DNA from 3 places in the Mesorhizobium sp. WSM4840 genome. Region 2 is predicted to be linked to each of the others. Evidence: riboswitches for the same ligand, from Rfam matches in the RefSeq annotation. Region 2 holds a riboswitch; each other region holds the start of a gene.

Region 1 (9,709 bases), on a different contig from region 2:
CGAGGCCGAGCACCAGGCCGGGCCGTTCGCGCGTGCCGCGATGCACGAAGGAGTAGACGCACAGCGACCGGCGGTAGCCGTGGAGGCGGGCGCGCCGCGTCTCGACATGCGCAAATCCCGGCCGCCAGATCAGCGAACCGTAGCCAAAAACCCAAAAATCGCCCATATCGCCAAGCCTGGTTGCAGCACCGCACTGGAATCGGTGTTTTTTCAGTCCGTCTCCGTCTACCTGATGTTGCCGGAAACGACAGTCCCCTGTGCAACACGCGCTAGCGAGAGCCGCAGCATGACGTCAAGTGACGAGCGTCCGCCGAATTTTCGCCGCCGCCTCTTCTGGCTTGGCGCTTTCATCCTTGTGCTGTTCGGCCTCTACAGCGCCGGCTGGTTCTACCTGGCGGACAAGGTCAAGAGCGAAGCCGACAGAGCGGTGGCCGAGCTCAACGGCAATGGCATCGAGGCGGATTGCGCCAATCTCACGGTCAGCGGCTATCCCTTGAGCTTCGCCATCTCCTGCGACAGCCTGGCTTATCAGGACGACAACAGGAACGTCGCAGCCTCGCTCGGCAGCCTCAACGCCGTCACGCATATCACCCAGATCCTGTCGCCTGGCGCCGACCTGCGGGGGCCGCTCAGGACCTCCGTGCCGGGGATGGCGCCGCTGTGGATCGACTGGGATAATCTGCGAGCGACCGTCAAACTGTCCTGGCCCCTGCCCCGGCGCGTTTCACTGGAGGCCGAGGGCCTGTCAGCCCAAACCGATCCGGCGGATGGCACAGACCCGGTCGAGCTGTTCAGCGCCGGGACAGCGGCCGGACAACTGCGTCCGAACGGCCAGGACATCGACTATTCCGGGAGTTTCACCAATCTCGAAATCGAACCAGGGGCGATCGATGGCCGCGTGCTGCCGCCGCTCGACGGCAGTGGCGACGTGACGCTGAAGAACGGCGTGGCGCTGATCAAGACACAAACAGAGAGCCTGCGCGGCCAGGCGATGGATATCGGCAAGCTCGATCTGTCGTCGGGGACCGCGCGCGTCACCGTTTCCGGACCGGTGTCGGTCGATGCCGACGGGCTGATCGACGCCGACCTGATGATCAAGCTCAGCGATCCGAAGGCGGTGGCGGCAATCCTCGGCAAGGCCATTCCCGAGCAAAAGAGCCAGATCAAAACCGGCTTTGCCGGGCTGGCGATGCTTGGCAACGAACCGTCGATGCCCCTCAAGGTCGTCAAGGGCAAGGCCTCGCTGGGTTTTATCCCGCTGGGCAGGATCAAGCCGGTCGATTAGACCATGATTGCGAACCTCCAGTTCGGAGAAGATCATGATGAAACAGGAAGATAGATGAACAGCCCGGTGAAGCTCCTGAGTGTTGGCGCGCTGACGCTCGATACCATCCTTCGCGTCGACACGCTTCCGGCACGTCAGGGCAAGTTCATCGCGTCCGACGGCGTCCAGATCGCCTCGGGCATGGCTTCGAGCGCGGCCTGCGCCGCACGCCGCCTCGGCGCGGACGTATCGCTATGGGCGAGCGCAGGAGACGACCTCGTCGGCGATCAGCTGGTCGCCGGGATCGAGGCCGAAGGCGTCGATTGCAGCTTTGTCCGGCGCGTCGGCGGCGCGCGGTCGGCACTGTCGGCCATCTTGGTCGACACGCATGGCGAGCGCATCATCGTTCCATTCTATGACCAACTCGCCCAGGCCGACCCCGGGGCGCTCCCCATTCAAGATCTCACCGCATTCGACGCCATCCTGGTCGATGTGCGCTGGCCGGGCGCAGCAGCTCTGGCCATGGCGGCGGCGCGCGAAATCGGCCGTCCGGCCATACTGGACGCCGACACCGCGCCACGGGACGTGCTGGAACGGCTGTTTCCGCTGGCCTCGCACATCGTCGCGTCGGAGCCGGCGGCGTTCATCCTCGGCGGCGAGGAACGAGGTCCGCAAAAGGCCTGTGAAGCGCTGGGCAGACGCACCGATGCGTTTGTCGCGGTGACCGGCGGCGCGGCGGGAAGCTGGTGGTTCGACCGCTCGGCTGGGTCCGTGCGCCATGTCGCAGCGCCAAGGATCAAGGCAGTGGATACGCTTGCCGCCGGCGACGTGTTTCACGGCGCCTTTGCCGTCGGGTTGGCGGAGGCGATGCCGATCGAACGGACATTGCGCTTTGCCAGCGCCGCCGCCGCGCTCAAATGCCTGCGCTTCGGCGGCAGGCTGGGCGCGCCGGACAGGGCCGAGACACTGGCGATGATGGCGGCTCACTGGCCGGCCTGAGACAGCGGCGGGCCTTCAAATCGAATCGTACCGCTGCTCTATCTTTTTGTTTGAGCATCGGATTTTCCCAAAACCAGTACCCACTTTGGGTCCGATGCTCTATCCCTTGGCCGGGTGCTCGACTGCCTGCCGGCCAAAGTCCGGTACGTCGATGTCCTGACCGGCCTCGATGATCGAGCGGCGGACGGCGCGGGTGCGGGTGAACAGGTCGAAAAGTTTTTCGCCGTCGCCCCAGCGGATCGCCCGCTGCAGCGAGGCCAGATCTTCCGAGAACCGCGCCAGCATTTCGAGGATGGCGTCCTTGTTGTGCAGGCAGACGTCCCGCCACATCGTCGGGTCGGACGCGGCCAGGCGAGTGAAGTCGCGAAAGCCGGAGGCCGAATATTTGATCACCTCGGACTTGGTCACCGACTCCAGATCGTCGGCGGTGCCGACGATGTTATAGGCGATGATGTGCGGCAGGTGCGAGACGATGGCCAGCGTCATGTCGTGATGCTGGGGATCCATCGTGTCGATGTTGGAGCCGCAACGGCGCCAGAATTCCGAGAGCTTTTCCAAGGCGGCCGGATCGGTGCCGGGCAACGGCGTGAAGATGCACCAGCGGTTTTCGAACAGTTCGGCAAAGCCGGCGTCCGGGCCCGATTTTTCAGTGCCGGCCAGCGGGTGGCCGGGAATGAAATGCACGCCAGCAGGCACATGCGGCTGCATCTGCGCGATGACCGACGCCTTGGTCGAGCCGACATCGGTGAGGATGGCGCCCTGCTTCAGCGCCGGTGCGATTTCCTCGGCGACCTCGCCTGAAGAGCCGACCGGCACCGAAACGATCACCAGGTCGGCATCGCCGACCGCCTCTTTCGCGTCCATCGCGTAGGAGGAGCCGAGGCCGAGTTCCCGCGCCCGCGCCAGGGTCGTTTCGCTGCGCGTCGAGATGGCGACGTGACCGGCAAGGCCTTCGCGATGGATTACGCGGGCCAGCGACGAGCCGATCAGGCCGATGCCGACCAGCGCGATCTTTTCGAACATCGGTGATGTCATGGTCTTCTAGCTTTTCAGAAATGTCGCGAGGGCGGCGACAACGCCGCGATTGGCCTCTTCGGTGCCGATGCTCATGCGCAGTGCATTGGGGAAGCCGTAGCCGGAAACGCGCCGCAATATATAGCCGCGCGCACAGAGGTAATCGTCCGCAGCCGCCGCCGAATGTTTTTTGTCCTCGGGAAAGTGGATGAGGACGAAATTGCCGACGCTCGGCGTCACCCGCAGTCCGAGCTTGGTCAACTCCTCGCTCACCCATCGCAGCCAAGTGTCGTTATGAGCCACGCTGCGCTCGACATGGGCGCGGTCGCGGATCGCGGCAATGCCGGCCTCGATCGCCGTCGCGTTGACGTTGAAGGGACCTCGCACGCGGTTGATCGCGTCGATGATATGCATCGGCGCGTACATCCAGCCGATCCGCGCACCGCCGAGGCCGAGCTTGGAGAAGGTGCGGGTCATAACCACGTTTTCCGCGCCAGCCACCAGCTCGACGCCGGCTTCATAATCATTGCGGCGGACATATTCGGCATAGGCTGCATCCAGCACCAGAAGCGCGTTTCGAGGCAGGCTGGCATGCAGGCGGCGCACCTCCTGGAACGGCAAATAGGTGCCGGTCGGGTTGTTGGGATTGGCGAGGAAGATGATCCTGGTACGCGGCGTCACCGCAGCGAGGATCGCATCGACGTCGGCGCGCTCATTGGTTTCCTTGACCGACACCGGGACAGCACCTGCCGACTGGATGTAGATCTTGTAGACCATGAAGCCGTGTTCGGTGATCACAGCTTCATGGCCGGGCGCGAGATAGGTCTGCGCAAGCAGGCCGAGAATCTCGTCGGAACCATTGGAACAGACGATGTTCGCCGGGTTGAGGCCATGCACCTCAGCGATCGCCTCCCGCAGGCGCCTGGCGGTGCCGTCGGGATATATGTCGAGTTTGGCCGCGACGTCGCGCGCGGCTTCTATCGCCTTCGGCGAGGGGCCGAGCGGGTTCTCGTTCGACGACAATTTGTGGACCTTGGCAACGCCGGCCGGCGCCGTGCTTTTGCCCGGCACATAGGCTTCGATGTCCATGATCCCCGCGCGGGGCGTTGGACGTGCCTGATCCGATGCCTGGTTCATATTGCAAAAATCCGTCGAGAACGCTTCCACCTAGTGTGGTGGATTTGAAGTTCCTGCCATTTTGGTGGCAACAGCGCTCAGGAACTTCAAATCCAGCACACTAGAATTCATTGGTTGCTAGTGTGGCGAATCCGAAATTCGCCCACTGCGCTGCTCCAACGCGATGCGAATTTCGGATTCGCCACACTAGAAGCCGCAGCGGAAATACAAGCCGTGGCCTGGAATGTCGAGAGGCGGCGATCATGGGTGAGCGACTGGCATGGGTGAACGACTGGCCGTTGACGCCGAGACGCTCCGGTCCTAGAAGAAAGGCGAAATCCCGTGGTGATTTGGCCGGTCGGCTTGCAGCCACGTTAAACAACTCGCTAAAGGGCCGTTTGCATCCTGTAACCGGCTTTGCGAAGGCGATGTCGGTTTTTTTGTTGTCCGTAGCCGGCCGGACAGTCGCATCGACCCGAAAATCGGAATCGACTTTCGGAAAGCGCGATGGGTTAATGTAAGAGGATGCGATGGTCGCGCTGCGCACTAAAAGAACCAACAACGAGGCCGACGAGCCATCGAGCCCGGTGTTGCGTTTCGGTGCCGACAAGCCGCTCAAGCTCGATGCCGGCACGCTGCTGTCACCGTTCCAGATCGCCTACAAGACTTACGGCACCCTCAACGACGCCCGCTCCAACGCCATCCTCGTCTGCCATGCACTGACCGGCGACCAGCATGTCGCCAGCACCAATCCAGTGACCGGCAAGCCGGGCTGGTGGGAAGTGCTGATTGGCCCCGGCAAGATCATCGACAGCAGCCGCTTCTTCGTCATCTGCTCAAACGTCATCGGCGGCTGCCTCGGCTCGACCGGCCCCGCCTCGACCAATCCAGCCACCGGCAAGCCCTACGGGCTCGACCTGCCGATCATCACCATCCGCGACATGGTGCGGGCGCAGTTGATGCTGGTCGATCATTTCGGCATCGAAAAACTGTTCTCGGTGCTCGGCGGCTCGATGGGCGGCATGCAGGTGCTGCAATGGGCGTCGAGCTATCCGGAGCGCGTTTTCTCAGCGCTGCCGATCGCCACTGGCGCGCGCCATTCCTCGCAGAACATCGCCTTCCATGAGGTCGGCCGGCAAGCGGTGATGGCCGATCCGGACTGGCATGGCGGCAAATATTTCGAGCAGGGAAAGCGCCCGGAAAAGGGACTGGCTGTGGCGCGCATGGCCGCTCACATCACTTATCTGTCGGAGGCGGCCCTGCACCGGAAGTTTGGCCGCAACCTGCAGGACCGTGAAGCGCTCACCTTCGGTTTCGACGCCGACTTCCAGATTGAGAGCTATCTGCGCCATCAGGGCATGACCTTCGTCGACCGCTTCGACGCCAACTCCTATCTCTACATGACCCGGGCGATGGACTATTTCGACCTCGCCGCCGATCATGGCGGCCGGCTGGCCGACGCCTTTGCCGGCACCAGAACCCGTTTCTGCCTGGTCTCCTTCACCAGCGACTGGCTGTTCCCGACCGAGGAGAGCCGCTCGGTCGTTCACGCGCTGAACGCGGCCGGCGCCTCGGTATCCTTCGTCGAGATCGAGACCGATCGCGGCCACGACGCCTTCCTGCTCGACGAGCCGGAGCTGTTTGCTGCCATCAACGGCTTCATCGCCTCGGCGGCGCGCGCCAGGGGGCTCAGCGCATGATCCCTGAAGATTGCAGGCTTTCCGGACCGGCATCTTTCGCCATGCATCAGCGCATGACCCCGAAAAGTTGCAGATTTTTCGGACCGGGATCATGTGCCAGGCAGCGCATGGCCCCGAAAAGTTGCAGACTTTTCGGATCAAGGTCATGCGCCAAGCAAAAGCCACGATCATGAGTGTCAACCACGCCCAGCGCGTCGACCTCGAAGTCGTCGCCGATCTCATCCCGCCGCAGTCGCGGGTGCTGGATGTCGGCTCCGGTGATGGCCTGCTGCTCGAATTGCTGCAGGCGACGAAGCAGGTCGACGGCCGCGGGATGGAACTGTCGCAGCGCGGCGTCAACGAATGCGTGGCGCGCGGCCTGTCCGTCATCCAGGGCGACGCCGACAAGGACCTCAAATTCTATCCCGACAAGGGTTTTGATTTCGTCGTCCTGTCGCAGACCTTGCAGGCGACCCGCAACCCGAAGCTGGTGCTCGACGAGTTGCTTAGGATCGGCAAGCACGCCATCGTCTCCTTCCCCAATTTCGGCCACTGGCGGGTGCGCCTTTCGCTGTTCGTCGAAGGGCGGATGCCGGTGACCAAGGACCTGCCCTATTCCTGGTACGACACGCCCAACATCCATTTCTGCACCATCCGCGACTTCGTCAATCTCTGCGAAGAGCTCGGCGCAACGGTAGAAAAGGCAACCGCGCTCGACGCCAATGGCCAGAAAATCGGCCTGTCGATGCCTTGGTGGTTCTGGAATTTCTTTGGCCAGCAAGCTGTGTTCCTGCTGAAGCGATAACGGCCGTCGCATATGGCGCGCGGCCGGCAAGAGTCCGGAGACCATCTGCGACTGTTCGCCATTCATCGACCAAGTCTAGCTAGCGATCAAGCTCCGGAAAATACGGATCGGAGAAAAACTGGCGGCCGCGCTCGCCTTGCAAACAGTCGACCGGCGTTGCCGCATCGACCCGGAGTGTCGCGGGAGCGGCCCTGGGACCGGCAACACCGCTGACCTCCAGGACCAGCTTGCGGCGTATGGCGGTCACGAATTCGGAAGCGGCATAGACCGGCAGCACGAAGGAACCTGGCCCGCCGGTAACGCACTCGGCATAGTACCGGTCGAGATGGCTAAAGCTGGGCGACGGGCTGATCAGGATCGGCAGGCCGTTGACGACGATGTCCTTTGCCACCGCGGCGTCGCGTGTCGTGGTGACGGGCATCCCGGTATTGTTGGGGCCATCGCCTGAAATGTCGATGACGCTGCGCGTCGCGTCGAAAGCGGCTCCATCCAAAAGCTTGGCGCCGAAGGCGAGCGCACCGGAAATCGAGGTGCCGCGAAAGCTCCTGAACGGGCGCGCCTCGATCTTGTCGGCGAAAGCGTTAGCGCTCTCAGCATTGTCGATGACCTGCCAGGCAATGACCGCATCGTCGCGGACGGTGCCTGCCCATTCGAAATAGGCCAGCGCAATGCGGCCGGTCACGCCCGAACGCACCGCATTGATGAAGTCGGGGTGGCGCAGCGCCTCGACATAGCCGGCGCGCTGCAGCGCGAATTCCTTTTCGTCCATCGAGTGCGAAATGTCGACCGCCAGCACCAGTTCGACGTCCACTGCAATGGCATCGGCGGGCGCGGCCAGTGGTGCTGCCTGAGCGCAGGCAAGGCAGGCAAGCAGGCTAATGCATGTCGCCCAAAAGTGCGCAGCGGCTTTGGGGTAACGACATGAATAGAAACAGAGGCTTAAAGCGTGTCGCATGAATCTCTTGAATCTCTTCACCGGGACGCGCTTTAAGCGCGTCAAGCATGGGTCCAACGCCGCAGACTTCCGAACGATACCGGCAATCTTTCGCTGCGATCACGGCGAAATAAAGCTTGCCGGCGTATGGCCGGCTACGTCTCTTGGTAGGCTGCGGTGACGGCCGGGGGTGGTTCGATCGCGCCGGCCCTGACACGGACTGGCTTGAGAGCCGGTCGCTCGATGTCTTTCACGATCGCCAATGAGCGTGGAAAGAATTCAATGTTCTGCTGGCCTCGGCCGATGTTGAGGATTGCGGCGTCGGCCAGACGCGCCTCCAGCATCGACAGCACCCGCCTCAGCGTCGCGCCGTCGAACGTGTCCAAGGCCTCGTCGATGATCACCCATTTCGGCTGCCGCAAGACCAGCCGGGCAAAGGCAAGCAGGCGCTGCTCGTCATCGCTCAATTCGCGCTCCCACCGCGCCGAGCGGTCGAGCGAGGACGACAGACGCCCGAGACCGACCTCGGCAAGCACCGCCGAGATCTCGGCGTCGCTAACCGCCGCATCGGCGTGGTCGAGCACTTCGCGCAGCGTGCCGAGCGGGAAATAGGGTTTTCGGGGAACGAAGGCGGGCACCTCTCCGGCCGGCATGCCGATCCGCCCGCTTCCCCACGGCCACAGACCGGCAATGGCGCGAAAGAACAGCGTCTTGCCGGCGCGCGGATCTCCGGTGATCATGACGCGCTCGCCGGCGCGGATTTCGATATGGGGCTCGGCGAGCTTCGTACATCCATCCCGCGACGCGACCTCGAGGTTCTCGAATGTCAGCCTGCCATTCGGGTTTTCGCCGATCGTGATGCGTTCTTCGCTATCGTGCAGCACATCCGTTTCAACGAGCGCGATGCGGAAATCGGCGACGCGCATCAGCGTGGCGCGCCAATCGGCGATACCGCCGATATTGTTGATGAACCAGCGCAACGAGGCATGCACCTGGTTGAAGGCGCCGACTGCCATCATCAGCCCGCCGAAGCTGATATCGCCGGCAAAATAGACCGGCGAGGCGACGAGGATCGGCGCGACGACAGTGATCCAGCCATAGGTATCGGTCACCCAGGAAAGATTGATCTGGGCGCTGTAGATGCGCCGCATCGCGCCCAGCACCGTGCCGAGGTCGAGCTCGAGCCGTCGTCTCGCGTCGGCCTCGCCGTGCGCAAGCGCGATGGCATCGACATTCTCGTTGACGCGGACAACCGAGGAGCGCAGCTCCGCTTCACGCGTATAGCGGTCGCTGTTGAAGCGGATGAGCGGCCGTCCGACCAGCCAGCTCAGCCAGGAGGCCGTGCCGGCATAGAGGATCGCGGCCCACACCATGTAGCCCGGAATGGCCAGCGAATAGCCGCCGATATGGAAGACGAAGCCCGAAGACAGCGACCATAGGACGCCGACGAACGAAACAAGCAGAATGAACGACTGCAACAGCCCTATGCCGAGACCGGTGGAAAGATCGGAGAGATGCCCGGCATCCTGCTGCAGGCGCTGGTCAGGGTTGACGCCGATGGCGCCGGCGTTGGCGAGCCGGAAGGCGCGGGCCGGCCGCATCCATTCACCGATCAGATCGAGGGTCAACGCCTCGCGCAGCTTCAGCCGGATCATCTGGTCGAGCCAGGTCTGGCCGACATTGAGCACCACGAGCCCGCCGGCGATGGCGGCAAAGACCAGAAGCTGGTGCAGGAAGCCCTGCATGTCGCGCCGAGCCAGCGCATCGTAGAAGGGCTCGTTCCAGCGATTGAGCAGAACCTGCCCGATCGAGGTTGCCACAATGACGGCGACTATGCCGACGCAGGCCCAGAGCAGGTGTTTGCGGATCGGCGAGGTCCCCAGCGCCAGCTTGATGGT
Region 2 (9,709 bases):
GCTTCCCGATGGGCGCCTGTCTCGCCACCGACGAGGCGGCCGTCGGCATGACCGCCGGCGTGCACGGCACGACTTTCGGCGGCAATCCGCTGGCGATGGCGGTCGGCAACGCCGTGCTCGACGTGGTGCTGGAAGACGGCTTCCTGGAGGAGGTCCAGCGCAAGGCGTTGCTGCTGAAGCAGGGGCTGGCGGGCGTCGCCGACGAGTTTCCTGACATCATCGAAGACATCAGGGGCACCGGCCTGATGCTCGGCCTGAAATGCGCCGCACCCAACACCAAGGTGAACATGGCGTTGCGCGACCAGCATCTGCTTGCGGTTCCGGCCGGCGACAACGTTCTTCGCCTGCTGCCGCCGCTCACCGTCACCGACGCCGAGATCCATGAGGCGCTCGACCGCATCCGTGCCGGCGCCCGGGGCCTGGCCGATGCCATCGCCGCGGCTGCCGCGAAGTAACAGTCGAAAGACCCCAAATGAGCCTTCGCCATTTCACTGACCTTTCCGCTGTTTCCGAGGGCGATCTGCGCTTCATGCTGGACGATGCCGTGGTGCGAAAGGCAAGGCTCAAGGCGGGCGAGCGGACAAAACCGCTCGAAGGCAAAGTGCTGGCGATGATCTTCGACAAACCGTCGACGCGCACGCGCGTGTCCTTCGACGTCGGCATGCGCCAGCTCGGCGGCGAGACCATCATGCTGACCGGCACCGAGATGCAGCTCGGCCGCTCCGAAACCATCGCCGACACGGCCAAGGTGCTGTCGCGCTATGTCGATGCGATCATGATCCGAACCACATCGCATGACCGGCTACTGGAGCTGACCGAGAACGCCACCGTTCCCGTCATCAACGGGCTGACCGACGATACCCACCCCTGCCAACTGATGGCCGACATCATGACCTTCGAGGAGCATCGCGGTCCGGTCGCCGGCAAGACAATCGCCTGGACCGGCGACGGCAACAACGTGCTGCATTCCCTGCTGGAGGCATCGGCGCGGTTCCGCTTCAACCTCAACGTCGCCGTGCCGGAAGGCAGCGAGCCGGCGCAGAAGCATGTCGATTGGTCGACGGCGCATGGCGGCAAGTTGCACTTCACCCGCTCGCCCGAGGAGGCGGTCCACGAGGCCGACTGCGTCGTCACCGACTGCTGGGTGTCGATGGGCCAGGAGCACCGTGCTCGCGGACACAATGTTTTCTCACCCTACCAGGTCAATGCGGCGCTGATGGCGAAGGCAAAGCCGGACGCATTGTTCATGCACTGCCTGCCGGCGCATCGCGGCGAGGAGGTCACCGACGAAGTCATCGACGGGCCGCATTCGGTAGTGTTCGATGAGGCCGAGAACCGGCTCCACGCCCAGAAGGCGGTTTTGGCCTGGTGTCTGGGCGCTTGATCCGGGCCACCTTGATCCGGCACTGCGTGGTGCCTATCTCAGGCGCATCACGCAAATCGAGCGCGTTTCGACGCATGCGCCCCGGAGGGCGGCATGGCCGCGCCCTGGAGCTTTGTCATGTTGGAAACTCATCAATTGGCTGAACAACAACCCAAACTCGGCGAATTCGGCTACGCCGGCGACGATCATGTCGTGCCCTTCGAGGTCGGCCCGCTCGACGTGCGCGGCCGCACCGTCCAGCTCGGACCGATGCTCGACGCGATCCTCAGCCGTCATGACTATCCCGAGCCGGTCGCTCGCCTGCTGGCGGAAGCCTGCGTGCTGACGGTGCTGCTCGGCACCTCGCTCAAGTTCGAAGGCAAGTTCATCCTGCAGACCCGCACGGACGGACCGGTCGATATGCTGGTGGCGGATTTTTCGACGCCGCATGCGCTACGCGCCTACGCGCGCTTCGACGCCGACCGGCTGGAGGCTCTGACGTCTGCCGGCGAGACTTCGCAGCAGACGCTGCTCGGCAGCGGTGTCCTGGCGCTGACGATCGACCAGGGCGCCCACACGCAGCGCTATCAGGGCATCGTCCAGCTCGACGGCGAGACGCTGGAGGAGGCCGCGCGCACCTATTTTCGGCAGTCGGAACAGATTCCGACCGATCTCAGGCTCACCGTGGCCAAGCTGTTGACGCCCGGCGTCGGCGGCGCCCGCGAGCAATGGCGTGCCGGTGGCATCCTGGCGCAGTTCCTGCCGCAATCGCCGGACCGCATGCGCGTGCCCGATCTTCCGGGCGGCGATGGCGATCCGCGCCAGGAGATCCACGATCCGGCCGACAATTCCTGGCAGGAACTGCTGGCGTTGCTTGGCACCATCGAGCCGACGGAACTGATCGACCCGACGATCGGCGCCGAGCGGCTGCTTTACCGGCTGTTCCACGAGCACGGCGTGCGCGTCTTCGGCGGCGTACCGGTTGCCGACCTGTGCTCATGCTCCAGGGAGAAGATCCGCGGCATTCTCGGAGGCTTCTCCGCCGACGAGATCAGGGACAGCACCGAGGATGGCGGCATTCACGTCGCCTGCGAATTCTGCTCGAAACAATATGACTTCGACCCGGCGGAATTTGCCGCCGCGCAATAACGAGCGTCAGTGCTGCCTATCTGCCCGCTGGCATTCTTCCAATGGAAGTAGGAATCGCCAAATACCGAGTGCGGTGCCTTCGCAGAACTTGGGTTCCTCGCCCCACGGAGTGGAGCCACCTCTCCCCCCGCTTCGCGAGGGCGAGGAACCCAAGTGAGCGTCAATTGACGGTGCGCCGCGTGCCCGGCAGGTCGAGCGAAAAGGCGGGGATGGCGACGTCGAACGTCTCGCCCTGCTTGTTGCGCATCGTGTAGTGGCCGACCATGATGCCGGATGGCGTTGAGAGCGGGCACCCAGACGTGTATTGATAACTGTCGCCGGGGTTGAGTTCGGGCTGGTCGCCGACAACACCGGCGCCGCGCACTTCCTCGACCCGGCCGGTGCCGTCGGTGATGTGCCAATAGCGTGACAGAAGCTGCACGAATTCATCCGACTGGTTGTCGATGGTCACCTGGTAGCCCCAGACATAGCGGTTCTCCGACGGGTCGGAGCGATCTTCCAGATAGAACGGCCTGACCTGTACTTCGATGTTGCGCGTAACGGCGCTGTACATAGACTACTCCACAATATGTAGACGGAACTTTCGACCCTCTCCGCAGTCTGGTCAACGGGGTGCTTCCCGTCGCTGCCCGCCTCCTTTGCGCGCAGGTGCCGAAGAACAATGTCATTTAAGTGACACATGACAATGATGGTGTGCAGGGCCGGGCGACTCAGCATTCTGTCGAACTGTTGAAACGGCTTTCATGCGGCCGGTTTTTTTTCTGGAGTGACCAGATATCGATGGAATTGACAGTCACAGCCGCCTTCCTTTCCACAGCTCTGCTTCTTGTCAATCTCGCCAGCATCCTGCTCGCTTCGTTGAAGCTGAAGCGGCCTGGCAGGATCACGCCGCCAGCCGGCAAGGCGCCGCCGGTGTCGGTCGTCGTGCCGTCGCGCGGCGTCGAACCGTTTGCCGAGGAAACGCTCGAGCGCGCCTTCTCTCTCGACTGGCCGCGCTATGAGCTCATCTTCTGCGTCGCCCACGCCGACGACCCGGTGGTCGGGCCGATCACCGACGCGATCGCCCGCTTTCCGGCCGTGCCGGCCCGGCTGCTCGTCGGCGACGACCGCATCAGCGGCAATCCGAAACTCAACAATTGCGTGAAGGGCTGGGAGGCAGCGCGCCACCGCTGGGTCATCCTTGCCGATTCCAACGTCCTGATGTCGAGGGACTATGTCCAGCATCTGATGGCGGCATGGCGGCCGGACACTGGCCTTGTCTGCTCGACGCCGATCGGCTCGCGGCCGGACGGGTTCTGGGCGGAAGTCGAATGCGCTTTCCTCAACACGCTGCAGGCGCGCTGGCAATATACCGGCGAGGCGCTCGGCCTCGGTTTCGCCCAAGGCAAGAGCATGTTGTGGAACAAGCCCATGCTCGACGCCAATGGCGGCATCCGTGCGCTTGCCGCTGAGATCGCCGAGGATGCCGCCGCGACCAAGCTGGTCAACGGGCTTGGACTACGCGTCAATCTCGTCGCCTCGCCCTTCGAGCAGCCGCTCGGTTTGCGCACGTTTGGCGAAATCTGGTCGCGCCAGGCCCGCTGGGCACGCCTGCGCCGGGTCACCTTCCCCCTGTTCTTCGCGCCCGAAATATTGGTCGGCGCGGCGCCGCCGCTGGTGCTTGCGCTGATTGCTGCGGCCGGCGCCGGCTTCAGCCTGTCGGCAACCGCCGTCGCCGTGCTGGTAGTCGCCTATCTCCCGGAATGCGCTCTCGCCTCGGCCAAGGGCTGGCACCTGTCGCTGCGCATGATCCCGGCGATGGTTGCGCGGGACGTGATGCTTCCCGCCATCTGGGTGCGCGGCTGGCTCAGCGGTGCCGTCGACTGGCGCGGCAACACGATGACCATCCACACCAGCGCCGGTGTGGAATTGGAAGAGACCCCGTCGGGCGCCTGACCGCGCTTGGCTTGATGATTCGAGCGAAGCCGTTCGGCGCGTATCTCTATCTGGCGGCTTTCAGTGCCTGGTCGATGTCTTCGATCAGGTCATCTGTGTCCTCCAGGCCAACGGACAGCCTGAGCGTGCCTGGCCCGATGCCGAGTTCGGCACGCGCCTCATCGCTCAGATTCTTGTGCGTCGTCGTCGCCGGATGGGTGATCAGGCTCTTGGCATCGCCGAGATTGTTAGAGATCAGCACGATATCGAGCGCGTTCTGGAAGGCGAAAGCCGCCTGTTTGCCGCCCTTGACGTCGAGGCAGATCAGCGTCGAGCCGCCCGACATCTGCTTCTTGACGACCGCCGCTTGCGGGTGATCGGCGCGGCCGGGATAGATGACGCGGGCGATCTCCGGCTGCTCGGCGAGGAAGTCCGCGATCCGGCCGGCACTTTCCGTCTGCTGGCGCACGCGCAGCGGCAGCGTTTCCAGGCCCTTCAGCAGCGTCCAGGCATTGAACGGCGAGAGGCTGGGACCGGTGTGGCGGAAATAGTCGTGCAGGTTCTCGTCGATCCACTTCTTGTCCGACAGGATGACGCCGCCGAGACAGCGCCCCTGGCCGTCGATGTGCTTGGTCGCCGAATAGACGACGATGTGGGCGCCGAGCTGCAACGGCTTCTGCTGTAAGGGCGTGGCAAAGACGTTGTCGACGATCAGCCGCGCTCCGATCGAATTCGCAAGTGAGGCGACGGCTGCGATGTCGACGACTTCCAGCGTCGGATTGGTCGGGCTTTCAAGGAAGAACAGCTTTGTGTTGGGCCTGACCGCCTTTTCCCAATTGGCGATTTCGGTGCCGTCGACCAGCGTCGCCTCGATGCCGTATTTCGGCGCAAGCGTTTCGACCACCCAGCGGCAGGAGCCGAACAGCGCGCGCGCCGCCACGATGTGGTCGCCGGCCTTGGCGCTGCACAGCAACGCCGCTGTGACCGCCGCCATGCCGGATGCTGTGGCGCGGGCATCTTCGGCACCTTCCAGCGCACACATGCGCTTCTCGAACATGTCGACCGTCGGATTGGCATAGCGCGAATAGATGAAGCCCGGTTCCTCGCCCTTGAAGCGGGCTTCCGCCGCCTGCGCCGTGTCGTAGACATAGCCTTGCGTGAGATACATCGCCTCGGACGTTTCGCCGAAGCCGGAACGCAGCGTTCCTGCATGCACGAGGGCGGTCTGAGGCTTCCAGTTGCGCTTGTTGCTCGTCATCACCTTGTTCCAAACACCAAAAATGGTCCAAACACAAAAAAACCGGCCGCGAAAGTCGCAACCGGTCCATACGGCCTTTCGGCCCGACGGTCCTTTAGCGACTTGTTTAACGTGGCTGCAAGCCGACCGGCCAAATCACCACGGGATAATGACCCTTTAGACCTGCACCGCGCTTGCGTCAATTGCCGGCATGATTAAGAGGTTGTACCAGCAGGTTCCGTGGCAAGGACCTGCAACAAAACGAGACCTCGCCCGGCCTTCGAGCGGAGCCAGACTTTGCGGCAGACAGGCATTCTTCCTGATCAGGACATTTCCGCGCTGTTCCAGTCGGGCGCGCTGAAGTCGCCGCGCGCGCTTGATGCCGACCAGGTCCAGCCGGCCAGCCTCGACCTCAGGCTTGGCGACAAGGCTTGGCGGGTGCGCGCCTCCTTCCTTCCCGGCCCCAACCACAGGGTTGCTGAAAAACTCGACCGTCTGAAGCTGCACGAAATCAATCTCGCCGATGGTGCGGTGCTGGAGACGGGCTGCGTCTATATCGTGCCGCTGCTCGAGAGCCTGGCGCTTCCGGCAAGCATCTCCGCCTCCGCCAACCCGAAGAGCTCGACCGGACGGCTCGACATCTTCACCCGCGTGATGACCGATCGTGGCCACGAGTTCGACAAGATCGCTGCCGGCTACGACGGCCCGCTCTATCTGGAGGTCAGCCCGCGCACCTTTCCGATCGTCGTCCGCGCCGGCTCGCGGCTGTCTCAGATCAGGTTCCGCACCGGCAATGCGCTTTTGTCGGAAAGCGAGCTGCACGAATTGCACCGTGCCGAGACGCTCGTCGCCACCGAGCCACCGAATATTTCCGGCGGCGGTATTGCGCTGTCGATCGACCTCGATGGCGACAAGGACGGGCTGGTCGGCTACCGCGGCAAGCACCACACCGGCCTGGTCGATGTCGACAAGCGCGCGGCACAGGATGTCGTCGATTTCTGGGATCCGCTCTACAAGAGCGGCGCCGGCGAACTGGTGCTCGATCCGGACGAATTTTATATCCTCGTCAGCCAGGAAGCGGTGCATGTGCCGCCGCTCTACGCCGCCGAGATGACGCCCTTCGATCCGCTGGTTGGCGAATTCCGTGTTCACTATGCCGGTTTCTTCGATCCGGGCTTCGGCCATTCGGCGGCCGGCGGTACCGGCAGCAGGGCGGTGCTCGAAGTGCGCAGCCACGAAGTGCCGTTCATCCTCGACCATGGCCAGATCGTCGGGCGGCTGGTTTACGAGCACATGCTGAAGCGGCCGCAGGCGCTCTACGGCACTGATCTCGGCTCGCACTACCAGGCACAGGGCCTGAAACTGTCCAAGCATTTCCGCGTCGCACGCTGATCGCCGATTAAATCAGACTGTGCTTGCCTGACCTTGTAGGCCGTGCTTGGTTGTGCCCAACCGTCAAGGTGGTTGGAACCAAGGGAACAAGAAATGCAGATTTCAAGATGGATCGCATCGGCAGCAGCAGCTGCCATGCTGGTGATGGCTGCCGGGGCCATGTCGGCGCAAGCACAGGAAAAGTTGAAGATCGCCACCGAAGGCGCTTATCCGCCGTTCAACACCATCACCGCGGATGGCAAGCTCGTCGGCTTCGACATCGACATTGCCAATGCGCTTTGCGCTCAGATGAAGGTCGAATGCGAACTTGTCACGCAGGACTGGGACGGCATGATCCCAGCGCTCCAGGCCAGAAAATTCGATGCCATCATCGCGTCCATGAGCATCACCGAGGAGCGCAAGAAGCAGGTCTCCTTCACCAACAAATACTATACGACGCCGCTTTCGCTGGTGGCCTTGAAGGACAGCGATATTGCCTCGACCGAACCCGCAGCACTCGCCGGCAAGACAGTCGGCGCGCAGGCTTCGACCACCCAGGCCGACTATGCCCAGGATGTCTATAGCAAGGCCGGCGCCGAGGCGAAGCTCTACCCGACCCAGGAGGAGGCGGTCGCCGACCTGATGAACGGCCGTCTCGATGCCGTCCTTTCAGACAAATTCGTGCTGATGGACTGGATGAAGAAGTCGAGCGACGGCTGCTGCAAGATGGTCGGCGACGTCAAGGGCACCGAGACCGAAGCCGGTATCGCCGTGCGCAAGGAAGACAATGCGCTGCGCGAAAAGCTCAATGCCGCGATCGATGCGATCGTCGCAGACGGCACCTACAAGAAGATCCAGGCCAAATATTTCGATTTCGATATTTATTGAGAGGTTGAAGGGTGTGCGTTCTTCCTTCTCCCCTTGTGGGAGAAGGTGGCCGAGCCCACGGGTCTTGCCTCCGGCAAGCCCGAGGACAGGCTCAGCTCGGTCGGATGAGGGGGTGTTCCAACACCTCATTCCGTCCAGCACCCCTCACCCGTCTCGGCGCCGCGCGCCGATCCACCTTCTCCCACAAGGGGAGAAGGAGAGGTGCCACCTTACAGCGCCTTCACCGCCACCTTCACCGGCTGCTCGATTTCAAGCGGGTTGCGTAGCGGCAGGCCGAAATCCTTGGCCTCGATCTCGAACACGTCGCCGGCCTCGGTCCTGACGCCGTCGGCGAAGGACAGGGTTGCCGTGCCGAACATGTGCACATGCACGTCGCCCGGCTGGCGGAAGGCCGAATATTTGAAGTGGTGATGTTCGAGATTGGCGATGGTATGCGACATGTTCGCCTCGCCCGACAGGAATGGCTTTTCCCACAGCAGCTTGCCGTCGCGGACGATGCGCGAGGTACCCCTGACGTCGGACGGCAGTTCGCCGATCAGGATCTCCGGCCCGAACGAAGCGTTGCGCAGCTTGGAATGCGCGAGGAAAAGATAGTTCACGCGCTCGGTGACATGGTCGGAAAACTCGTTTGACAGCGTGAAGCCGACGCGGAAAGGGGCGCCGTCGTCGCCGATGACATAGATGCCGGCGACTTCCGGCTCCTCGCCGGCATCCTCGGCGAAGGCGGGCGACAGAAGTGCCGCACCGGGCGCCACCGCCATGGTGCCGTTGCCCTTGTAGAACCATTCCGGCTGCACGCCCGTCTGGCCCTTGGCCGGCTTGCCACCTTCCAGCCCCATGCGGAACATCTTCATGGAATCGGTGAGCTGCTCCTCGCCGTCGGTGCTGAGCTTCTTGTGCATGGAATCGCGGGTCGCGGCGGAGCCGAGATGTGTCAGCCCGGTGCCGGTGAGGTGGAGATGCGCCGGGTCGGGATGGTTGATTGGCGACAACAGCCGCCCCTTCTTGTAGGCGGCATCGAGGTCGACCGCTTCACCGAAGCCCTTGCGCTCGATGAGGGCGACAAGTCCGGTGCCCGTGCGCGCGGCCTCCATCGCCAGCGAATAGACGCTGCGGGCGCCGTTGATGATTCGGGTCTTGCCGCCGTTGCGGGCAACGACGCGGATGGTCTCTGCGTCGTCGAGGATCTGGGAGATCAGCATGATGTACCCTCTCTCAATTGCCTTTGGCCTGGCTGCCGGGTTGGCAAACCTTGACCAGCGCGGCTCGGATGGTATCCGCGCCACTGGTGACTCTTCGTCCGGATTGCGCTCGCGGGCCCGGTCCCTGAGGGACTTCTTTGCGCCGCCCGGCAGCGCCGCGATGTGACCCGTGCCTCCTAAAAGCGCGCCGCGTTTGAAAGGGGCCCCGCTTTAATCCTTGTTTTTATGCATGTTGTTGTCCCAACAGGCTGCACACGTTTGGCGACATGCATGTGTTCCCTCGCCCCTCAAGCCTTGTTCTTGTTGTAGACGTCGAAGACCACGGCGCCGAGCAGCACCAGGCCTTTGACCACCTGTTGCCAATCGACATTGACGCCCATGATCGACATGCCGTTGTTCATGACGCCCATGATGAAACCGCCGACCACCGCGCCAATAACCTGACCGACGCCGCCCATCGCCGAAGCGCCGCCGATGAACACGGCGGCGATGACGTCGAGCTCGCTGCCGAGGCCGGCCGCCGGCACCGCCTGGCCAAGGCGCGCCGCAATGATCAGCCCGCCGAGCGCCGAGAGCACGCCCATA
Region 3 (9,709 bases), on a different contig from region 2:
GAACCAAGCTCTCGACTACTTGCGTGGACGCTGAACCGGAAATCAGGTCAGGTCTAGCGACTTTCCGTTCGTAGAGCCTTGCTCAATTTTCTTTCAAAGCTGGCGAATGCGATCTCACGTTGGTAACGTAGTGGTTGACTGCTCAGTCTGTAAAAGTGACCCAGAGTTGTGCAACGATAAGTCAACGATGAAAAATCAACACTGCAGAGATGAGGCATAGCGCACGGCTCCCATTTGTCTCGGACCCGCTGGCGCTCGATGGGCGACTCAAACCACAAAGGCAATGGGCTGTTCAAACCAGAATCCCAGCGGACTGTGGGTGGCCTTGGCGTTCGTCGTCATTCACAAAGGATTTGCGAGGCAGCGCCAGCCGCCAAGTCAACGACCGCTTCACGTCTGAAAGCGTCACTTTGATGGAGCGCCCCTGAAGGTCCGCAGATGGCGCAACGTGCTCGTTCTGGCTGTTGAGCCGAATGGCAACTTCCCATCCATTTCGGCCGTTGGCGGCGACCAGCTGGTAGAGTTTGACCCTAGAACGCCGGCGTGCGAGATCGCCGCCGGGACGGCCGGTCGCCGGCACCCGCCCCGCCGGGGTTCGTCGATGGCGGGGGTGGGGGTGGCTTGTGAGGCCCCTATCAGGCGCGCCCGGCCCCTCGTTCAGGTTCCGCGCCCTCATAGCCGCCGATTGATGGTTCCCGGACAAGTGCGTGCAGCTGGCGGGCGATGAATTGCCACGGTTGGGCCAGGTTCACGGTCGCGATTTTTACAACGTGGCCATGTACCCGGTATACCGCGTCAGGCCGGCTCCTAGCCTCGGGGTAGAGCAGCAGTCCATCACACCTAGTATGTTCGCCAGCAGCTTGCGCATTACGAAGATACGCGAATAGTTGGTAGAGGTGGCTTGAGTGGAAGGTCGAAGCTCCTCGGTAAGTCTGAAGAGCGTCGGAATAGTACTTGGTATCGATGATCAATTGCCTCTGAGGCGAGCGAAGAAACACGTCTACACGCATGTTTGGGAGCTGGCCGGCGCCGTCGTCGGATATCAGCTCCGCATCCCATCTTATATGCAGAGGCTCAACGGAATACTTCCGCTGCTCGTTGCGGTAGAAGTTGCGGACGAAGGCTTCGAACACCGCGGCCATTTTTCGCTCATCGCGCAGGACGTCGTGGAATTGGTATCCTGAGCGACCTGGAGCGGGCAGCAACGAGTCGAAAGCGAGCTCGGCTACACGCAAAATGAGGCCGTAACCCGAAATGTTGCGATGGAGCTGCACACGCGAGAAAACTCCGCGATCGAGCCTTATGTCGGTCACATCTACAAAGTGACGAGAAACCTGCTGTAAGTCGCGCGCCAGATTGCGATCTAAAGTCGGTGCTTTGGCAAGCCGGCGAAGGGAAGCCTTAAGAATCTGGTTGTGTAGAACGTCGTGGCTGAGCTCATCAAATAGACAATGGAGCCGTCGCGCCCGACGCGACCACAGCCGCACCGTTCCGCCAAGATCTATCTGACCACGTAGGGTAGCAATGTCTTCCTCATGCGGCTCGTAACCGCGATCGAGGCCGCGCCTCAGAAGATTGCGAGTGCCTACCAACAAAACCTTTGCTAGCAAGTTCGGCAAATCGGGACTGGAGATGCCTTCAACCGAGATTGCTTTCGCCTCTTCGAATCGATCCCAGGCGTAGCAGAACAGATAGTAGATGTTCTCGATTGGGATTGATGGAGCAGGCAATGTCATAGCGGCGCAAGCAGCTCGCTTTCCCAATGTGCAACCTTGCCCGGGGCGTCAAACCAATATTCCCGCAGAAGGTGTAGGATCTCAGTTCGGATAACGCGCTCATACCAAATCCAGCCATCTTCGAGCTTCCAGGGATTGGAGCAGAAGAAACTGTGCCCGATCTCAAATCCGCGTCCGAGGTTGGCGGTGTCTGATGCGATTTCGTCGTTGAGTGCCCCAACGCGCATGATCAGCGCGTTGATGACGTCATGCGACACGCCAGCTTGATCCAGCTGCGAATGAAACTTCGGCGAGCTTAACTTCGGCACAAGGTCCACAAACGCGAAGCGACGGCGCAGGGCGTAGTCTACAACCGCAAGAGATCGATCGGCAGTGTTCATCAAACCGAGAAGATAAACATTACCTGGAACGTGAAACGGCACCTTGCCCGAAGCCAGTGCCATTGCCCAATCAGGCGACCGCTTATCAGCTTCGATGAGAAGCATAAGCTCGCCTAGTATCTTGCTCAGGTTACCTCGGTTGATCTCATCGATCACGAAGACATAACTGTTTTGGGGATCGGCTTCGGCTCGGCGACAAAACTCGACAAACTTACCCGGTCGAAGCTCAAAGCCGTCTGCGGTGGGGCGATAGCCCTCTACAAAATCTTCGTACGAATATGACTGATGGAACTGAACAAACCCCAGTCGATCGCGATCCGTGGCGCCCATGAGAGCAAAGGCTAGACGCTGTGCCGCGAAGGACTTACCTACGCCTGGCGGGCCTTGCAGGATAATGTTCCGCTTCGCCTGCCAGAGCAGCATAATCTGTTCGGCTTCGGCGCGATCTAAGAAGAGCTCTTCAAGCGCATCGTCGAGTGTGTAGGAATTCCCCGTGGCAGCGGGTGCCGAAGATACGACTACGTCCTCGTCGACATGAGGAAGAGACTGCCCTGCGAAGGCCTGATACGCACGGTTAAGGATCGAAAGAAGTGTTGGGGTAGCTTCGGTTAGGTAAGCGCCCTGATTGAGCCCGCGGTGCGCATTATAAAAGAGCCCCTTGGCTCCGCTTTTTGCGAGCTCCGACAGTTCGGTCGCAAAAGGTTCGGTTGCAAGAAATGCTGACCGCTCGAGCGTGGGAACAAGCGCCTCATAGTCACGCAAAGCAACCCTGTACGCAGCACCTTCCCAATCCGTGCCAGCCAGACCTTGAAAACTGTCGTCGACAGCGTCCAATGCGATCGAGACCCCAGTTATGGCTTCATTGTCGGTAAGGTGGAATACGACGTCTCCGGGCTGCACGGCACGCATGTTGGAATATATGTCACCGCCGCTCTTCGAGCGCTGGGGCGACCACAAGGCGCGTCCGAGGCTGTGCTCACCCTGCTCACGATCTAACCGGCCAGTGACCAGGGTCTTTTCGATCCAATAGCGGCGAGAGCGATCGGGCGACGTACTCTGACCGTCGTCAGTTTGGATCTCGAATCCCAATCTCTCGAGATGTTTACGTGCGTCGGTCCCACTACACCCTTCGTTGTCAAGGGGCGCGCCATTGGGCATGAATTGATGGGCGACACCGAAAATGGCCTTTGATGGGTAGCGCTTACCGTCTCGCAAAACCCAGTAGCTGATAGCCGAACCAAAATTGTAGGCCTCCATGAACGCGTCGAAACCCAGCGCATCGTATTCATCCATCGCTTTGTTGACGGCATCGATGTCAAGACGTCGACTGCCACTCCGTCGCGAGGCACCCTCCCGAAAGTTTCGGTAGTAGTTGATGGCGGTGCGATAGTTGCTGAGGTCGCGATAGAGATCCGAAGATATGCTCAATTTGGAGGGGTTGGGCCGGTCCGCTGCTCGATCCTGAGCAGTGTAAGCAAGAGCTCGCATGACGCCGTCCAGTCGATCGGCATCGTAGTGTTCATCCAAATCGCCGTAGGCAGCCGCGAGATTCCGGCATTCGGATAGCTTCGTACTGACCGTGCTCGGCTTGTAATTCGTTCTAAGCCATTCTCGAAAGCCGCTCTCGTTCATGTCTCTCCACACTCCACTTATCCAGAGTTTGACTATCCCATATTACGCAGTCAAACACGCATAAGCTTGTAATAGCCGGCGATTGCTTTCACGAGGCTCAACCGGCCAGCCACAGGCGCGAGGAGCAGCTGCAGAGCGGATCCGTTTTTGTCAGCAGACATGTGACGCGTTGTAGTGCATCTCTGCGAACCGCTGCGCCGGTGCTATGGTGTGCCTGCGCTCATCAATCGGCAAGGATATGAGGCATTGCCCGGAGTCACCCGCCGTACACTTCTTGCGTTCGCCGCCGTTGCGTCCGTGCTTGAACCGACGCTTGCTGAAGGTGAGGGTACCTCACGCGAATTGCAGGCGCTGATCGCAACCCATGAGACCGCCTATGCGGCGCTTCATAGGGTTGTTCATCGAGCGGGCAGCAGCTGGCACGATCGCGAGATGGCAGACCGGATTGAAGAGGAAACATTGCTGGCCAGCTGCTCCAATCCTGCGACCGGCCGAGGCGACCGCCGAGCCAAGGCCGAGTACTTGTTGACTGTTGAGGCACGGGGCGAACTCGACCTGGAAGAGCACATGCAGGCCATCCTGCACTCGATGATGGGGAGTTGATGGATCGCGGTACCCGCCGGGAGTCAGACGGCGCATGGCCGTAGGGCGCATCGGCAATCGGAAATGTGATGATGCAGAAAAAGTCCCTCCACTAGGGCCGTCCCGCCCGGTCGAGGCCGAAGGCCGGGTGGAGGGGTCGATTGTGGGGGCCCAGCGATCTGCTCACTTTCAACACCAGAGATACCACCATGAGGAGAAAGCTTGCCGAAGTGCAATCGTTTTGTTACACCGATCCCTGCATCCAGAGAGGGCTTCGGCCCCGCCAACCAGCCTTGACCGGCAACGGTGGCACGACGATGTGGCCCTGAACGGGCAACAGTAGGTCGCCAGTCCCTCCAGAATGCGTGCGAAACGATGGAGGGTGTTTTCATGCTGACGAGGCGAGGTTTTCTGATCGGGGCGGGTGGCCTGCTCACGGCTGCATTCGAAAAGGATGCGCAATCCTTCATTCGCAGGACTGGGCTGCCTCTGCTCGCACCACCTGCGGAAGTGGCCGAGACCATGTACTGGTATGACGGTGGGGAGCAGGGCTACCTTCTCACAATCGGCCCTTGGGCCTTCTGCCCGCCGCCGCCGACCTGGCGCGAGTTCTTCACCAGCGAGGGCCTTGGGCACCGGACCGAGACCGAAATCTACGCCATCTGGGAGGAGCATGGGATCGGCCCGGAGGACTACGACGATCCGGTTGGAGGGTGGTTCTGGGAAACCCGCTTCGATCGAGAGGCCGGCCCGTGCGCCAGGGCCTACCGCTTGCTGAAGAGGCTGGACCTTGGCCCAAAGCTCGGGCGCGGGAGCGATGAGCCCCATCTGGTATTCTGCGAGGGTGACGTCGCCAACGACGATAGCCGATGGGTCGATGCAAGAGACCAACTCACGCTCTCGCTCCTGCAGGCTCGGCTGATCGATCTGAAGCTTCCTGTCCAAATTGCAGAAGGGGTTTGAGAGGCCGACATGATAGACAATGGTACGAGGCCGACCGCCGGCGCGCTGAGCCCGAGACGGCAAGGCATGGCCCGGGGATGCCAATCGAGCCTTATACATGCCGCTATTGCGGCTGGGTGACCACGGTGCCGAGCGCGGCCGAGGCACATCTCTGTATGCGGTGTGTTCGTTTCGAGGGTGATGTGCATCCGGCTATGACTGGAGCGCGGATTGCGGCGCACAACGCCCGCATCATGGGCATGATAAGCCTCTTTCCGATTGGGGCAGACTCGGAACCGGATGCATCATGAAACTCACATATCTTCTCGCGGGTGTGACAACTGCAATCTTTTCACGGCGCAATGGGAATAGAGACGGATTTGAAATGGTGACCTTGCAACGCAGATATCCGGTAGCCCTTGCGATCGCGGTGTTCCTCATTTGCAGTCCAGTGTTGGCCCAATCAGCTACGGAACATCACGTCTGGCAGGATAAGCGCAAATTCGACCCGTACATCCGCACCGCCGAGTCGATCACCGGTGCGATACGGCACGCGGATAAACTGCTGCTCCGCTCGGACCCTGGCGACTCGTTGCGGCCGACTACATAACAGTGTTGTGGTCGCATCGACGGCACTCGTATCATCGGCTGTGCGCGGAAGAGGTCATGGGCAAGAGATCGAGCATCGCTGGGTGATCCTACATCAGGCGGCATTATGATATGAGGCAAAGAACCGGGATCGACTTCGATGGGCCGGGCTTAGCAATGGGTGGGACCATGAACAACGACGACGATGCCTTTGCCTTTGCCTTTCCCCATTTTTCGGCGAGGATGGACAATGGTGAACTGGCATGGGCGGTGGCCGAGGCGAACGGGGTGAGCCTCGGCGTGTTCTGCCACCGGCTCAAGCTGGGGTGGTCTGGCCAAAAGGCCGCGACCCATCCAGCCCCGCCTCGGACCCGAAAATCTCCCCCTCAGCGGCCTTCCCTCAAGCTGTCGACCTTCCTCGCGGATGGCCAGCTTGCGTGGCCGGTCGCTGAATCCAGAGGCATTAGCGAGGCATTGTTCTACGCTCGCTTGAAGAAGGGCATGACCCCGGATGAGGTGGTCTACACGCCAGTGATGCCCCGAGGTTGGCCCCTCCATCGTCGCTAGGTCTGCCAGCGTTTGCCGTCCCAAGGTGACGACGACGTGCGCTTCATCTTTGCCGTCGGGGCAGATGCCGGCGACCACTCTGGAGTTCGCAATGCGCCTTATAGCGGCCGCAGAGATCGGCTTCGCAGCTTCCTGAAAAGCAGACCTTGCCGGCGATCAGGCTGGCCGTGGTTGCGCCTATTTCCGACTTCGCACGCCCTAGAGAGGGATCGGTTGCGAACGCGAAGCCGACATTAAGATGCGGCCGGCTAGGCTTGGCAGAAAACTCAGAACCGCCTCATGCTTACCGGCCTCGCTCGCGAGTTTCATCAGGTGTTGTGATCTTCAGTACTTCCGCGACAACTTTCTTGCATGCCTTTCTTGACGGGTCTAAAGAGACTAGCGGGGTTTGGGGGCAAATGGAAAACGGATATTCTAAATTCCGTATTGCGCGTTTCGCGGTCGGGTTAGTCGCTAGTACAATCGGATTTACTTTGCTCGCAGCTTTGATGAGCGACGCTGCAGGGAGCAATGAAATTGTCGGCCGAGCGACCGCAATTGATGGCGATACCATAGAAATCCGCGACGAGCGGATCCGCTTCAACGGTATCGACGCTCCTGAATCCGCTCAGGTATGTGAAGACAGGAACGGCAGTGCTTACAGATGCGGCGCTATTTCCGCGAAAGCACTCGCAGATTTCCTTTCTGCGTCGCGACCGACGGCCTGCCAGTTTGTCGAACGCGACCGTTACGGACGCTTCGTCGGCAATTGTTTCCGCGCCGACGGTGCTTCCGTCCAGGAATGGATGGTGGCAAGCGGCTGGGCACTTGACTGGCCACGCTACAGCGGAGGCGTTTACGCCAGCCTTCAGGATGTCGCCCGCAAGGAGGGCCGCGGCATCTGGCAGGGACGTTTCGACTTCCCGTGGGACTGGAGAGCCGGGCAGCGTCAGAGCACGGCCACAGCCTCCCAAGGAATTGCTTCGGCTGCCGAAAGAGGCGAAGGGTCCCGCTGCGCGATCGAGGGGAACATCAGTTCCAGGGGCGAGCGCATCTATCACGTGCCCGGGCAGGAGCACTACGGGCGGACGAAGATTTCGGCATCGAAGGGGGAACGCTGGTTCTGCTCGCCCGAGGAAGCAAAGGCGGCGGGATGGCGGCCCGCGCGCAGGTAAGGAGCCTCCTGACAAAGGGCTGACATGAATCGATAAGGCAAGACGAGCAACAGGCGAAATGGCAGCGATCAGAAAGTTTGACCAACTCTATAAGCTACGCAACCGCATCATGTCGGACGGCAGCGGGCTCAAGCTCTCGGCCGACATCTTTCCCAGCATAGACGTCGACAGCGTCGCGGGGGATCTGGATCTCGCCGAGAGGGGCGCGGAGCGCGGCGGCAACAACCAGCCCATGACGGCAGCTAAGGGCAGGGATGAGGTGGAGCTCGAGATCATCGAGAAGGTCGAAAGCCAGGCCAAGGCCGCGCACCAGATCCTTATCGACCAGTTGAGCCTGTACAAGAGCAGGATCGCCGGCCTGAACTTCGACGAGTACATCCAGGAAATCGATATAGCTGCCACGACAGGGCTCACGAACTTCACCAGCCGAGCCGTTACGGCCGCCAACGAACTCCATGCGAAAAGGCGCTATCTCAAGGAGGCGGAAGACTACCTGATCGACTTCAGAGCAAAACACCGCCTGAAGAGGCCCGCCTGGCTGCCGGGACCTGGTGTCAATTTCTTCAAATGGATGCTGATTGCATTCTTGTTTGCGATCGAGGCGATAGCGAACGGTATGTTCCTCATGGGCGGCAGCGACGCGGGATTTGTCGGCGGCATTGCCGAGGCGGTCGCCTTCTCGGCCGTCAATATCGGCTTTGCCGTCCTAGCGGCGCGGAAAGGGGTGCAGTGGATCGTTCACCGGAACCTTTTCGGGAAATTGATGGGGCTTCTCTCGCTCATTGCCTATCTTGCAGTCGCCGTCGTGGTGAACCTCGCACTTGCCCACTATCGGGAAATCAGCGAGGGGCTGTTCGAAGGCGGCAGCCAGATCGTGATGCAGCGGCTATCGGAGGCTCCGCTGGCTCTCGGAGACATCAAATCCTGGCTCCTGTTTTGCCTCGGTTTCCTTTTCTCGGTCATCGCGTTCGGCGATGCGCTGACTATGGACGACGTTTATCCGGGATACGGAAGGGCCGCACGGGAGGCGGACGAACGCCGTAACGACTACATCGATACCAAGGACGAACTCATCGGGGAACTCATCAAGATCCGCGACGGATTCAATGACGCTGTGAAGGGCATCCTCGACGGGCTCGGAATACGCAAGAGGGAATATGGAGCGATCCTCGCCCATCGCACTTCCCTGCTCGAACTGTTCAGAACCCAGCAGGACCATCTCGACCGCGCCTGCAACCTGCTTCTGGCCAAGTACCATGACGCGAACACCAGGGCCCGGACCACGAAACCGCCGCGCCATTTCCAGACGGCCTACAAACTGGAAAAGATAAAGCCCGTCATCGAGCGAGACGGCGAGCGCAGTTCCGAATCCCTCGACAAGCTGCTCGAGGAGGCGAGGGAGAAGCTGAACGGCCACATCCGGCAGATCGGCAAGGAGTGCGACGAACACATCAACAAGTTCAGGAAGCTCGACAACCTGTTCCCGGAGAGTGGTGCCAATGAACAGGCGGCGTAGTTCGAGGAGAAGGCGCAACGGCATTGGCGCAGGACGCATAGCTGCTATCACATTGGTGGGCGCAGCTACCGCAGCATTGCTGGCGGCGTTCGGTTGGCTCTATTTCAAGTCGGCCACAGCCGTCGCACTCGATGAGAAAACGCACTGCCCCGTGACCGGAGCAAAAAGCATGACCGCCGTCCTGTTCGACACGACGGATCCGCTTCCACCTGTGACGCTTGCCGACTCACGAAGCTCGTCCAGGGGATCCAGCCGAGCGGCTACCTATGGATCGGGACCATTTCGGGTACTCCCTCGGACGTCGAGCAGCTTTATGCAGGATGCAACCCGGGTGACGCCAGCAGCGTCGACTGGAAAACCGAAAACCCGAAGAAACGCCAGAAGCTCTGGGAGGAGACTTACCGCGAGCCCCTGGACAAGGTTTTTGGCAAGATCGAGAACGGCACCGGGGCTGAGATGTCGCCTATCATGGCTGGAATCCAGAAGGTGAAGCTGGCTGTGTTCGACACGGTGCCGACGGATCCCGAAACGGACGCGCCCAAGCACCTCTTCATCGCCTCCGACATGATCGAGAACACGAAGGACTACTCCCAGTATTCCTCGGGCGTTTCT

What was found. Region 2 has a riboswitch for S-adenosylmethionine ahead of AC0L3I_RS03820 (O-succinylhomoserine sulfhydrylase). Riboswitches for the same ligand answer to the same signal wherever they lie in the genome.
Region 1: it holds a riboswitch for S-adenosylmethionine, as region 2 does, so the genes downstream of both, metX (homoserine O-acetyltransferase MetX) here and AC0L3I_RS03820 (O-succinylhomoserine sulfhydrylase) in region 2, are expected to answer to the same signal.
Region 3: it holds a riboswitch for S-adenosylmethionine, as region 2 does, so the genes downstream of both, AC0L3I_RS18305 (hypothetical protein) here and AC0L3I_RS03820 (O-succinylhomoserine sulfhydrylase) in region 2, are expected to answer to the same signal.

The regions. Positions count from the first base shown of each region.
Region 1 covers NZ_JBVVQD010000027.1:24,103-33,811, forward strand. Annotated here, with positions in the region: gene AC0L3I_RS27980 (gamma-glutamylcyclotransferase) at 1-166, opposite strand, end outside; gene AC0L3I_RS27985 (DUF2125 domain-containing protein) at 287-1,285, shown strand; gene AC0L3I_RS27990 (sugar kinase) at 1,340-2,263, shown strand; gene AC0L3I_RS27995 (prephenate/arogenate dehydrogenase family protein) at 2,363-3,298, opposite strand; gene hisC (histidinol-phosphate transaminase) at 3,305-4,414, opposite strand; SAM riboswitch at 4,726-4,803, shown strand; gene metX (homoserine O-acetyltransferase MetX) at 4,924-6,093, shown strand; gene metW (methionine biosynthesis protein MetW) at 6,263-6,877, shown strand; gene AC0L3I_RS28015 (DUF1194 domain-containing protein) at 6,957-7,757, opposite strand; gene AC0L3I_RS28020 (ABC transporter ATP-binding protein/permease) at 7,967-9,709, opposite strand, start outside.
Region 2 covers NZ_JBVVQD010000002.1:64,257-73,965, reverse strand. Annotated here, with positions in the region: gene AC0L3I_RS03845 (acetylornithine transaminase) at 1-455, shown strand, start outside; gene argF (ornithine carbamoyltransferase) at 473-1,384, shown strand; gene AC0L3I_RS03835 (Hsp33 family molecular chaperone) at 1,478-2,512, shown strand; gene apaG (Co2+/Mg2+ efflux protein ApaG) at 2,673-3,065, opposite strand; gene AC0L3I_RS03825 (ceramide glucosyltransferase) at 3,293-4,447, shown strand; gene AC0L3I_RS03820 (O-succinylhomoserine sulfhydrylase) at 4,494-5,684, opposite strand; SAM riboswitch at 5,759-5,836, opposite strand; gene AC0L3I_RS03815 (2'-deoxycytidine 5'-triphosphate deaminase) at 5,961-7,055, shown strand; gene AC0L3I_RS03810 (ABC transporter substrate-binding protein) at 7,149-7,922, shown strand; gene araD1 (AraD1 family protein) at 8,132-9,124, opposite strand; gene mmsB (multiple monosaccharide ABC transporter permease) at 9,412-9,709, opposite strand, start outside.
Region 3 covers NZ_JBVVQD010000013.1:35,252-44,960, reverse strand. Annotated here, with positions in the region: gene AC0L3I_RS18320 (5-methylcytosine restriction system specificity protein McrC) at 636-1,736, opposite strand; gene AC0L3I_RS18315 (AAA family ATPase) at 1,733-3,748, opposite strand; gene AC0L3I_RS18310 (hypothetical protein) at 3,995-4,351, shown strand; SAM-I-IV-variant riboswitch at 4,584-4,681, shown strand; gene AC0L3I_RS18305 (hypothetical protein) at 4,721-5,293, shown strand; gene AC0L3I_RS18300 (hypothetical protein) at 5,580-5,882, shown strand; gene AC0L3I_RS18295 (hypothetical protein) at 6,050-6,427, shown strand; gene AC0L3I_RS18290 (thermonuclease family protein) at 6,826-7,581, shown strand; gene AC0L3I_RS18285 (hypothetical protein) at 7,640-9,097, shown strand; gene AC0L3I_RS18280 (hypothetical protein) at 9,566-9,709, shown strand, end outside.